DNA from 3 places in the Sporofaciens sp. JLR.KK001 genome. Region 1 is predicted to be linked to each of the others. Evidence: predicted binding sites of a transcription regulator. Region 1 holds the regulator's gene; each other region holds the start of a gene.
The links. The regulator HrcA, encoded in region 1, represses chaperone genes, less so after heat shock. The targets are predictions, from matches to a motif close to TGTTAGCACTCNNNNNNNNNGAGTGCTAACA.

Region 1 (3,839 bases):
TCAGAGGGTATATGGACTGATCCTGGCGAAGGATGCTGAAGGAGCGTCTGAAGCGATGAAAGAACATCTTGAGAAATCACTTGGGCGTTACGATTACAGATAATGAGCATTATAGAGAAAGAGGTGTAAAGAGATGGATTTATTAGAGGTTATGACAAATCGCAGAAGTGTTAGGAGCTATACGGAAGAGGAGATCCCTGCCGAGAAGCTTGAGAAGATCCTGCAGGCAGGACTTCTGGCTGAGTCCGGGAAGAACTTAAAGCCCTGGGAATTTATCGTGGTGGAAGACAGAGAGGTGCTTGCGAAGATGGCGAAGAGCCGGGCGGCCGGCGGAGCCATGCTTGAGCATGCCAAATGTGCCGTTGTTGTCGTGGGAGATACGGAGAAGACGGACGTATGGGCTGAGGACTGTTCGGTTGCTATGGCGCATATGCATCTGATGGCAGACTGCCTTGGTGTTGGGAGCTGCTGGGTGCAGGGAAGGCTTCGGAAGGCTGCGGATGAGAGGACGACGGAAGAGCATATCAGGGAGCTGCTTGCGATTCCGGAGAAATATGCATTAGAAGCGATCCTGGCGCTGGGAATGACGAAGGAACATCCGGAGGCGCATTCTCTTGAGGAGCTACCGATGGAGAAGGTGCATAGAGGGAAATTCTAAAAAAGCTTTACACCTTATGTCCTATCTATTATAATAAAGATAGAAACCATGTTTTGATACACGCAGCATGTAGATGTGCAGATAGCGGATAGGTGGTGAGTATATGCCAAGTAATGGAGAGATTGTTAAAGATGTAGTTGATCAATTCCAAAAGATTCAGGCTCATATGAAGAATGCCAAAAAGGAAAATGCGGTTGAAACATATGAGGGATTGAAGGACGATTATTTATCATTAAAGGCAGTTTTGACTTCATTGGGCGTTAATCTGACAGATATCGATAAGATTAAAGAATAGCTTATTTATCTTGACATTGAAAGTTGCCAGGACAGGAAGGGAATAATTATGAAAGTGTATGATTCAGTGAAGAAGGAAGAGGTAGAGGTCAATGGAACCAAGGGCTTGATCGATATTATGCGGGATGGTCGTCAGGTGGATCTCTATCTGAAGGAAAAGAAGTCGGATGCGGACGGCTATATGAGCTGGGATGTGGAGCACTGGTCTAGCATTGACGTGAAGAGGTTCATCCGTTGTTATTCTCTGGAAGGACGAGTATTAGGAGAGTCTACGGGACATAATATCTATGACCTGGAGAACGAGTTCAAGCCGGAGGAAGCAGCGAAGATCGAGTTAAGTTAATAGGCAGGAATGAAGATGCCCCGAACCGGTAGAAGGTATGGGGCATTTTTCAATGCTGATTTATACACTTTATAAAATTTACAAAACATGCATTTTTCTAAAATGGTTATTGAAAAGCTATAAAAAAAATATAAAGAGTGTTGACAAAAGAAATAGGTAGTGATACATTAATAGTCGAAGATGTTAGCACTCAAAATTATAGAGTGCTAACAGATGAATCCGAAAGGAGGAGGATAGATGGTAACAGAACACGGGCTTAGCGACCGTAAGATGAAGATTCTGCATGCAGTCATCAAGAATTATCTTGAAACCGGCGAACCGGTCGGTTCCAGGACGATCTCTAAGTACACAGATCTGAATCTTAGTTCTGCAACAATCCGCAATGAGATGGCCGACTTAGAAGAGCTGGGATATATCCTGCAGCCTCATACGTCAGCCGGACGTATTCCTTCGGATAAAGGCTACAGACTATATGTAGATATGCTGATGGAGGAGAAGGAGCAGGAGCTATCCGAGATGCAGGAGCAGATGCTTGATAAGGCAGACAAGATGGAACAGCTTCTTAAGCAGGCGGCGAGGGTTCTGGCAAGCAATACGAATTACGCGACCATGGTTTCCACTCCGATGAACAATTCGAACAAGATCAAGTTCATTCAGTTATCTATGGTAGACGAAGAACAGGTGATCGCGGTGATTGTGCTTGGCGGCAATGTGATCAAGAACAAGATCATCGATGTAGAGGAGCCGCTCAGCAATGAGAACCTGCTGAAGCTTAACATGTTGCTCAACACGACGCTGAACGGTATGTCGATCGAGGAGATCAATCTGGGATTGATCGCGCGGCTTAAGGAACAGGCGGGGATACACAGCAGTGTGATCAGCAACGTTCTGGATGCGGTGGCGGATGCGATTCAGGTCGAGGAAGATATGCAGATCTATACAAGCGGCGCGACGAATATTTTCAAATACCCGGAGCTAAGCGATAATCAGAGTGCGCAGGAGATCATCAATGCATTCGAAGAAAAGCAGCAATTGACAGAGCTGGTGACACAGACGTTGGCGAAGGAGGACAATACCGGGATTCAGGTGTACATCGGGGATGAGACTCCGGTCCAGACCATGAAAGACTGCAGTGTCGTTACCGCAACGTATGAATTAGGCGACGGCATGAAGGGAACGATAGGTATTATCGGACCAAAGAGAATGGATTATGAACATGTGTTAAAATCAATGAAACGGCTCCAGAACGAGCTGGATCAGATGTTTCATAAAAAAGAATAAAGAAAGGTGGAATTACCCTTGGAGAATCATAAGGAGAAAAGCCAGGAAGAGATGGTAAAAGAGGCTGTGGAGGAAGCGAAGAAGGCGGCAGAGGAGCAGGAGTCCCAGACAGAAGAGACGGACTCCCAGGTAGAGACAGCCGTTGACGAAGCAGAGACGGCAGAAGATGCCGAAGCACAGGAAGATACGGATACCGGGGAAGAGGCAGAGGAAGGCGATGCAGACGGCAAGGATGATAAGAAGTCCGGCAAGAAGCTGTTTGGCAAGAAGAATAAGAAGGATAAGAAGGATGAGAAGATCGAGGAGCTTACCGACAGGCTTACCCGGCAGATGGCAGAGTTTGATAACTTCCGCAAGCGTACAGAGAAGGAGAAGTCCCAGATGTACGAGATAGGTGCGAAAGATATCATAGATAAGATCCTTCCGGTAGTTGACAATTTCGAGCGAGGGCTTGGAGCGGTCAAGGAAGGGGAGAAGGAGGATCCCTTCATCCAGGGAATGGAGAAGGTGTATAAGCAGTTGATGACTACGCTGGAGAGTGTGGAGGTCAAACCGATCGAAGCGGTCGGCAAGGAGTTCAATCCGGATTTCCACAACGCAGTGATGCATGTAGAGGATGAGAACTTCGGCGAGAATATCATAGCCGAAGAATTCCAGAAGGGTTACATGTACCGCGATTCAGTAGTCAGACACAGTATGGTGAAAGTAGCAAATTAGGAGGAAATAACAATGGGCAAGATTATAGGAATTGATTTGGGTACGACAAACAGTTGTGTAGCAGTTATGGAAGGCGGCCAGCCAACAGTCATCGCCAATACAGAGGGCGCAAGGACCACACCGTCTGTAGTAGCATTTTCTAAGACGGGCGAGCGTCTGGTAGGCGAGCCTGCGAAGCGTCAGGCAGTAACCAACGCAGAGAGAACCATCTCATCTATCAAGAGAGAGATGGGAAGCGATTACAGAGTAACCATCGACGAGAAGAAGTATTCTCCGCAGGAGATCTCAGCTATGATCCTTCAGAAGTTAAAAGCAGACGCAGAAGGATACCTGGGTGAGAAGGTGACGGAAGCAGTCATCACCGTACCGGCTTATTTCAATGACGCACAGCGTCAGGCAACCAAGGACGCGGGTAAGATCGCCGGACTTGATGTGAAGCGTATCATCAACGAGCCTACGGCTGCAGCCCTTGCATACGGCCTTGACAATGAGAAAGAACAGAAGATCATGGTATATGACCTTGGCGGCGGTACCTTCGACGTATCC
Region 2 (3,839 bases), 2.3 Mb from region 1:
GGCCTTCTCAATATCCTTATTCACCTGCTCGATCTCTTCCCGGATCTTCTGCACACGCTCCACATCGACTTTCTCATTGTCCCACTGCGCCTTCTTTCCGGCAAATTCTTCCCTGTACTCTGCCAACTCCTGCTGCAGATGTTCCAGACGTTCTCTGCTTAAACGGTCGTCCTCCTTCTTAAGCGCCGCCTCCTCGATCTCCATCTGCATGATCCTCCTCTGCAGCTCATCCAATTCCGCCGGCATAGAATCAAGCTCCGTCTTAATCAGCGCACACGCCTCGTCCACCAGATCGATCGCCTTATCCGGCAAAAAACGATCTGAAATGTAACGCTGTGACAGTGTGGCAGCCGCAACCAGCGCGCTGTCCGTAATCTTCACGCCATGAAAGACCTCATATCGCTCCTTCAATCCCCGTAATATAGAGATTGCGTCTTCCACCGTCGGCTCCTCTACCATAACCGGCTGGAAACGGCGCTCTAAGGCCGCGTCCTTCTCAATATACTGACGGTATTCATCCAGCGTCGTCGCACCGATACAGTGAAGCTCTCCTCTTGCGAGCATAGGCTTCAGCATATTGCCCGCATCCATGGCCCCGTCTGTCTTGCCTGCGCCTACGATCGTATGAAGCTCGTCGATAAAGAGAATGATCCTCCCGTCGCTGTTCTTCACATCCTCAAGCACTGCTTTCAGACGCTCCTCGAATTCTCCGCGGTATTTGGCTCCTGCCACCAGGGCGCCCATATCCAATGAAAATATGGTCTTATCCTTAAGACCTTCCGGCACGTCGCCACGGACGATCCTCTGCGCCAGACCTTCCACGACCGCCGTCTTGCCGACGCCCGGCTCCCCTATGAGGACCGGATTATTCTTCGTCTTCCTGGAAAGGATCCGAATCACATTGCGGATCTCCGAGTCACGCCCGATCACAGGGTCTAACTTCTGCTCCCGCGCCCGCTCTACAAGATCTGAGCCGTATTTATTAAGCGTATCGTAGGTGTCTTCCGGATTGTCGCTGGTCACACGCTGATTGCCTCTGACCGTAGACAAGGCTTTGAGAAAATCATCCCTCTTGATCCCCATTTCCCGGAAGATCGTCTTAAGCTCCTTATTCGGATGCTTCATCAGAGACAGGAACAGATGCTCTACCGATACATACTCGTCTCCCATCTGCTTCGCCTCGTCCTCCGCATGGATCAGCGCCTTGTTAAGATCCTGGCCCACAAACTGCTGCCCGCCCTGCACCTTCGTGCGCTTGCGCAATGCTTCCTCTGTACGGTTCACGATAATGTCCTTGTCAATCCCCATCTTCTCCATAAGCTTCAGGATCAGGCTGTCGTCCTGGGTAAGAAGCGCATACAGAAGATGCTCCTGCTCGATCTCCTGATTGCCGTATTCCATTGCTGTACGCTCACAGTCCTGGACTGCCTGGATAGACTTCTGCGTAAATTTATTTATATTCATAGTTACAGCCTCCTTTTAAAAATGCTGAATAGGTAGTTGTTCTATTTACGATATAACAATAACGCATTTTATTAGCCAAGTCAATGGGTGAGTGCTGAAATTGTATGAAAATTTTGTTAAGTCTTTTTAGGCGCAGCAAATCAGCCCACCAATACTCCGTTATTTATGTGGTGGGCGCTTGTAAAATGATTATTCGTTATTTTTCATTCTCATCATCTTTATTTTTTTCATTCTTAATCAATCCACGATAAAACAGCATGGCACAAACTGCTGATATCGTACCTGTCGCTGTCTGGTCTAAGTGAATGTTATGCATATTGCAAAATATACTGATAATCATTAAAGTAATCAATACCACTGCTGCTACAGCAGCCCCTTTTAATAAATGCTTCATAGCTTCCTGCTTCCTTTCCAACAATAAATTCATTTACCATGGAGGTAGTATACCAAAGAAAACGGCAATTTTTTCAAAACAGTCATAAAATGCCCTAATTCATGAATAAGTGCGTTTTTCTTTTCACAAAACACTCGCTTATTCGTCATTTTTGCAAGAGGACGGTTGATATAAAGAATGGTATAAAGTATAATTAGGAAGGTGTTAGTCAATAACTGTGTTGGTAACTCTGTTTGGCGGTTTATGCAATCACTTGAACCTCTATATTTATGAATATTTTGGGTTTACCAACATCTATATATAGTGCTATAAATGTTACCAACACACTTGTTGACTAACACCATTAGGAAAGTAAATATCGTAAGAAGGAATATATTGAAATGCTGCTTTCTTTTTTTCGGCTTTCCCTTGCTATTCGCAATGTATGGCCCCAACATATGAACATCAAAGCGTTTAGTGTGCTTTATATACTGCTGTTGGCTGCCGGAATGCCTGTAACGCTCTTCGCCTGTGTTCCATACGGTCTGTTCGGTATTCTGGCGGCGGTATGTATTTATGGATTGGTTACCTGCCGGGACACCGCACCACAGAATGTTTTTATGGGCATGACCGGATGTGTGCTTGCCGTTATGACAGAGAATTTGTTGTCAATTTTTCTTTATACACTGATTCCCTCACCTTTATCAAATCAGTGGTATTTTTCTTTCGGCGTCAGTTTGATTTATATTTTTCTGTTTTATTGGATCACGCTGCTTTTCGGCAAGCTGCTGAAAAAGATATTCCTATCTGGCAAGGGCATTTTGCGCCTTTCGCAGACATGGTATGTGATAGACGCTGCATTACTGCTCCTTATAACCATCTATCTGTTTGATAATTTGATTCCAGGCCAGAACGGTTCTATCGGCAGAATGATCTACAATAACGTCTTACACATTTCAGGGTATCTGCTTGTGATGTGTTTTTTACTTCTGTCTATGCGCCGCTCCTATCTGGAACAGATACAGGCCGAAGCAAAGCAGAAAGCCCTGCAGGACTTACAGAGCTACACTCAGAATTTAGAAGCTATGTATAACGGCCTGCGTTCCTTTAAGCATGATTATGTTAATATTCTGCTCTCTCTTTCCGGTTATATTGAAGATGGTGATATGGATAGATTAAAATTCTTTTTTGAAAGCAAAATCTTCCCAACGAAGAATCTGATTACGAAGGGAGATTATAAGCTAAACCAGCTTAGCAACATCGGTGTATTAGAAATCAAAAGCCTGCTCTCCGTAAAAATGATTTACGCCCATGAATTGGGGATCGATATCACCATTGATATTCCCGGCAAAGTGGAAAGTTTTCTGATAGACACGGTAGACCTTGCCAGAATACTGGGAATCTTTTTAGACAATGCAATTGAAGCCGCATTGGAGACAGAACAGCCGCAAATAGGCTTAAATATTATTCAAGATAAAGCCGGCGTATCAATCATCATAAGCAACAGTTTTCGGGATAACGGTGTAATGCTGCATAACTTAAAGCGAAAAGGCTTTAGCACAAAAGCCGGGCATCAAGGAATCGGGCTTTGGAACGCCCAGAAAATCATCAGTTCTTATGACAATGTGCTATTGGAAACGACAATGAAATGCAGCTATTTCATACAACATATAGAACTTACTGACAAAAAGGAATAACATCATATTCAGAGAGGAGCTATCTCCCCCCTCTTTCATGAGGGGAATCAGGGGGCTCATAAACAAACTCTCTCTATCACACAGCTATGCGGCTTATCCTTATTATCTCTGGCATAATTGATCCCTATCAGCAGGATTTCTCCAACATATCCGTCAAGCGCCTGAATATACTGTCTGTCCTTAATCTGCTGTATAGCTGCATTTGCAGTTTTGTCATACTTCAGTTCTATCACAAGCGCAGGCTTATTGACTTGCGAAAGCGGCAGAAATACCACATCCGCGAAGCCCCGCCCGGAAGGTAATTC
Region 3 (3,839 bases), 330 kb from region 1:
CCGTATGCTTTCAGGCTCTACTCTATGACACGGTCAGCGCAGTGAATGCGCAGACCTGTCTGAACTGTCACGGCGGATTACCTTCCTTGGCGCAAGCATATAGAATCCTTCAATAATCGTATCATTCGGCTCGAATATGATCTTCTTCTTCTCCCCCTGTCCCGACACGATCAGCGCATACAGCTTAGCCTGTCCTGTCCTGGAGCTGAAGTCATAAGTCCTCGCGTTCTGATACTGATGAAGTTCTGCGGCATCTGCCGGCGCGAGCAGATCCATATCCGCTACATTCATGGAGAACTGCTTCTTCCTCTTCGCCTTGTTCATGATCTTATCAATATCCAGGTCACCGTTCACGAACAGATATTCATACTCCACCTTAAGCCGCCCAAATATGAACACGTCAAGCGCGATCATAATAACCGGCAGGATAATGATCCCCGGAAACATCATAATAGCCAGAAACGAAACGATCGTCGCCGCCACCAGTACCGCCTTGATCACAATGTCCTTCATATCCGTCTGCTTCTTCACCATCTGTTCTGTATAGTAATCATTCATCTTCTACTCCTCCGTACTCTTTATTAGGCCGGATTATTCATCCCGGTACCCTGTATGATGATTTATATGTATTGTATCATACTTTAGGGGTAAAAGAAAACTCCTCATATGAGGAGTTTTCAAAAAATTAATGATTCTTACATCATACCCATTCCGCCGCCTGCGCCTGCCGGCATTGCAGGAGTCTCTTCCTTGATATTGGCAACAACAGATTCTGTCGTCAGCAATGTAGAAGCAACGCTTGTCGCGTTCTGCAGAGCGCTTCTTGTAACCTTAGCAGGATCAAGGATTCCGCTCTCAACCATATCTACATAATTCTCTGTCAGCACATCGAATCCTGAACCAGGAGCAGACTCTTTCACCTTGTTGATGATAACGGAGCCTTCCAGGCCTGCGTTGGCTGCAATGTGGAACAGCGGGGATTCCAGAGCCTTCAATACTACGTTGGCGCCGGTCTTCTCATCTCCGTTAAGCTCTTCTGCAAGTTTAGCAACTTCCTTCGCAGCATGGATATACGCAGAACCGCCTCCGGCGATGATACCCTCTTCTACTGCCGCTCTTGTAGCTGCAAGAGCATCTTCCATACGAAGCTTCGCTTCCTTCATCTCTGTCTCGGTTGCCGCGCCTACACGAATCACGGCTACGCCGCCTGCCAGCTTCGCAAGCCTCTCCTGAAGCTTCTCTCTATCGAAATCAGAAGTAGTCTCTTCGATCTGCATCTTAATCTGCGCTACACGGTCAGAGATCTCTTTCTTATCTCCCAGACCGTCAACGATCACGGTGTTCTCCTTCTGGATCTTCACAGACTTCGCACGTCCAAGCTGATCCATGGTCGTCTCCTTAAGATCCATTCCAAGTTCGTCTGATACTACCTGGCCGCCTGTCAGGATCGCGATATCCTTAAGCATCTCTTTCCTTCTGTCACCGTATCCAGGCGCTTTAACTGCCGCTACGTTAAATGTGCCGCGCAGCTTGTTCACGATCAATGTGGTGAGCGCCTCGCCCTCTACGTCCTCAGCGATGATCAGCAGTCTTGCACCGGACTGTACGATCTGCTCTAACAGCGGAAGAATGTCCTGGATATTGGAGATTTTCTTGTCTGTGATCAGGATATACGGATCCTCTAAGATTGCTTCCATCTTATCCATATCCGTAGCCATATACGCAGATACATATCCGCGGTCAAACTGCATACCTTCTACCAGGTCAAGCTCTGTCTTCATGGTCTTGGATTCTTCGATCGTGATAACTCCGTCATTAGAAACCTTCTCCATCGCGTCTGCAACCATCTCGCCCACTTCGTCATCACCTGCAGAGATCGCAGCAACTCTTGCAATCTGATCCTTATCTTTCAACTTGCTTGACATCTTCGCGATCGCATCTACAGCCGTATCTGTAGCCTTCTTCATACCCTTGCGCAGGATGATCGGGTTCGCGCCTGCCGCCAGATTCTTCATACCCTCATGCACCATAGCCTGTGCAAGAACTGTCGCTGTCGTTGTTCCGTCACCGGCAACATCATTGGTCTTAGATGCAACTTCCTTGATAAGCTGTGCACCCATGTTCTCAAATGCATCCTCAAGCTCGATCTCTTTCGCGATCGTCACACCGTCATTCGTGATAAGCGGTGCGCCGAAAGATTTGTCCAGGACAACGTTGCGTCCCTTAGGTCCAAGTGTTACCCTGACTGTATCTGCCAGTTGATTTACTCCTGATTCAAGTGCGCTTCTTGCCTCTGCGCCGTATTTGATCTCCTTTGCCATAATTATTATGCCTCCTATAATCTAAATTATTGAATGATCTAACTGTATCTTCTATCTGTAATATTCTAAATCATGATGGTCAGACGTCTACTCGCAGATTGCAAGAATGTCATCCTGCTTTACGATGATATATTCTTCATCATCGATCTCTACGGTTGTTCCAGAATATTTGGAATAGATCACCTGCTGTCCGACTGCTACATTCATCTTCACTTCCTTGCCGTCTACGGTTCCGCCCGGCCCAACAGCGATAACCTCTGCCTGCTGCGGCTTTTCCTTGGACTGTCCGGGAATCACGATCCCTGACTTCGTGGTTTCCTCTGCAACCAACTGCTTTAATACAACTCTGTCTCCTAATGGTACTAACTTCATAAATTTATGCCTCCTTTAATAATTACAATTTTGTTAGCACTCATAAAAAGAGAGTGCTAAAAGACTCTAGATATAAAATAGCACTCTCTTCCGACTTTGTCAACACACTTTATATTTAGTTTACAAGATTTTTATAAAATCCATTCTTGATCTTAAACTTAAGTACCTTCCCAGACTTATTCCAATACCTCTCCACAACGGCGCCCATACACGCCATCTCACCTTCCGGTGTGTCGATCCTGCACTCATAGTTCCCGTCCAGTGAAAATTCCGTAATATCCGTATCCTCCGCTATCAAGTATATGCTTTCTTCTTCCGGCTTATACGTGATAATACTGCAGCGATGGACTTTCTCATCAAACCTGCCTTCTTTGAGTACCATACGGTTCATTCTGATATCCGCCCGGCATCCCTCATACATGCTGTCACATTCCCTTCTGCTCTCCAATCACAGATAAGGGTATCAGTTCCCCGATACCCTTATTGTTACAGATCATTTCATACGCTCTGCCTTGATATGCTCCAATTCAGTGAATACATAATCATTCACAACCTTAATATAGGTTCCCTTCATACCGGAAGAACGCGACTCAATAACGCCCGCACTCTCAAACTTCCTGAGGGCGTTGACAATGACCGACCTGGTGATCCCTACTCTGTCGGCAATCTTGCTGGCAACAAGGATCCCTTCCGTCCCGTCTAATTCTTCAAAAATATGGATGATCGCCTCTAGCTCTGAATAGGACAGGGTACTGATCGCCGACTGCACGATATGCTCCTTCCTGGTCTCCTCCGCGTTCTCCTCATTCACGGACCGGAGCATCTCTAAGCCCACAACCGTCGTCCCATATTCGCTCAGTATGATATCATCAATCTCATACATCTGTTCCTTCTTGTAGATAAATAATGTGCCGAGACGCTCGCCTGCGATATCAATCGGCGTAATGATCGCCTGATATCCCGCAACAGCCTCCTCTGAGAAGCCTAATGTCTGCAGATTCACATTCTCCTTCGTGGACAGGATACTTAACAGCCGTTCATTCAGCATACCGTCAATATGCCGGCCAACCTCCTGTTCGATCAGCTCCCGGATATAAGGTACCGCATCACACTTGCTTCCGCCCAGCACCTTCCCCTTCTTACTGA

Region 2: the regulator HrcA is predicted to act here: its motif matches at 1,534-1,564, upstream of clpB (ATP-dependent chaperone ClpB).
Region 3: the regulator HrcA is predicted to act here: its motif matches at 2,725-2,755, upstream of VSQ62_RS18705 (co-chaperone GroES).

Annotation. Positions count from the first base shown of each region.
Region 1 covers NZ_JAYMNO010000001.1:3,330,238-3,334,076, reverse strand. The annotation lists gene VSQ62_RS17205 (FadR/GntR family transcriptional regulator) at 1-103, shown strand, start outside; gene VSQ62_RS17200 (nitroreductase family protein) at 134-658, shown strand; gene VSQ62_RS17195 (hypothetical protein) at 762-953, shown strand; gene VSQ62_RS17190 (hypothetical protein) at 1,002-1,295, shown strand; gene hrcA (heat-inducible transcriptional repressor HrcA) at 1,533-2,576, shown strand; gene grpE (nucleotide exchange factor GrpE) at 2,595-3,293, shown strand; gene dnaK (molecular chaperone DnaK) at 3,306-3,839, shown strand, end outside.
Region 2 covers NZ_JAYMNO010000001.1:997,147-1,000,985, reverse strand. The annotation lists gene clpB (ATP-dependent chaperone ClpB) at 1-1,464, opposite strand, end outside; gene VSQ62_RS05445 (hypothetical protein) at 1,661-1,858, opposite strand; gene VSQ62_RS05440 (sensor histidine kinase) at 2,317-3,534, shown strand; gene VSQ62_RS05435 (AAA family ATPase) at 3,591-3,839, opposite strand, start outside.
Region 3 covers NZ_JAYMNO010000001.1:3,659,939-3,663,777, forward strand. The annotation lists gene VSQ62_RS18695 (DUF6106 family protein) at 34-558, opposite strand; gene groL (chaperonin GroEL) at 696-2,321, opposite strand; gene VSQ62_RS18705 (co-chaperone GroES) at 2,409-2,693, opposite strand; gene VSQ62_RS18710 (hypothetical protein) at 2,809-3,084, opposite strand; gene codY (GTP-sensing pleiotropic transcriptional regulator CodY) at 3,187-3,839, opposite strand, start outside.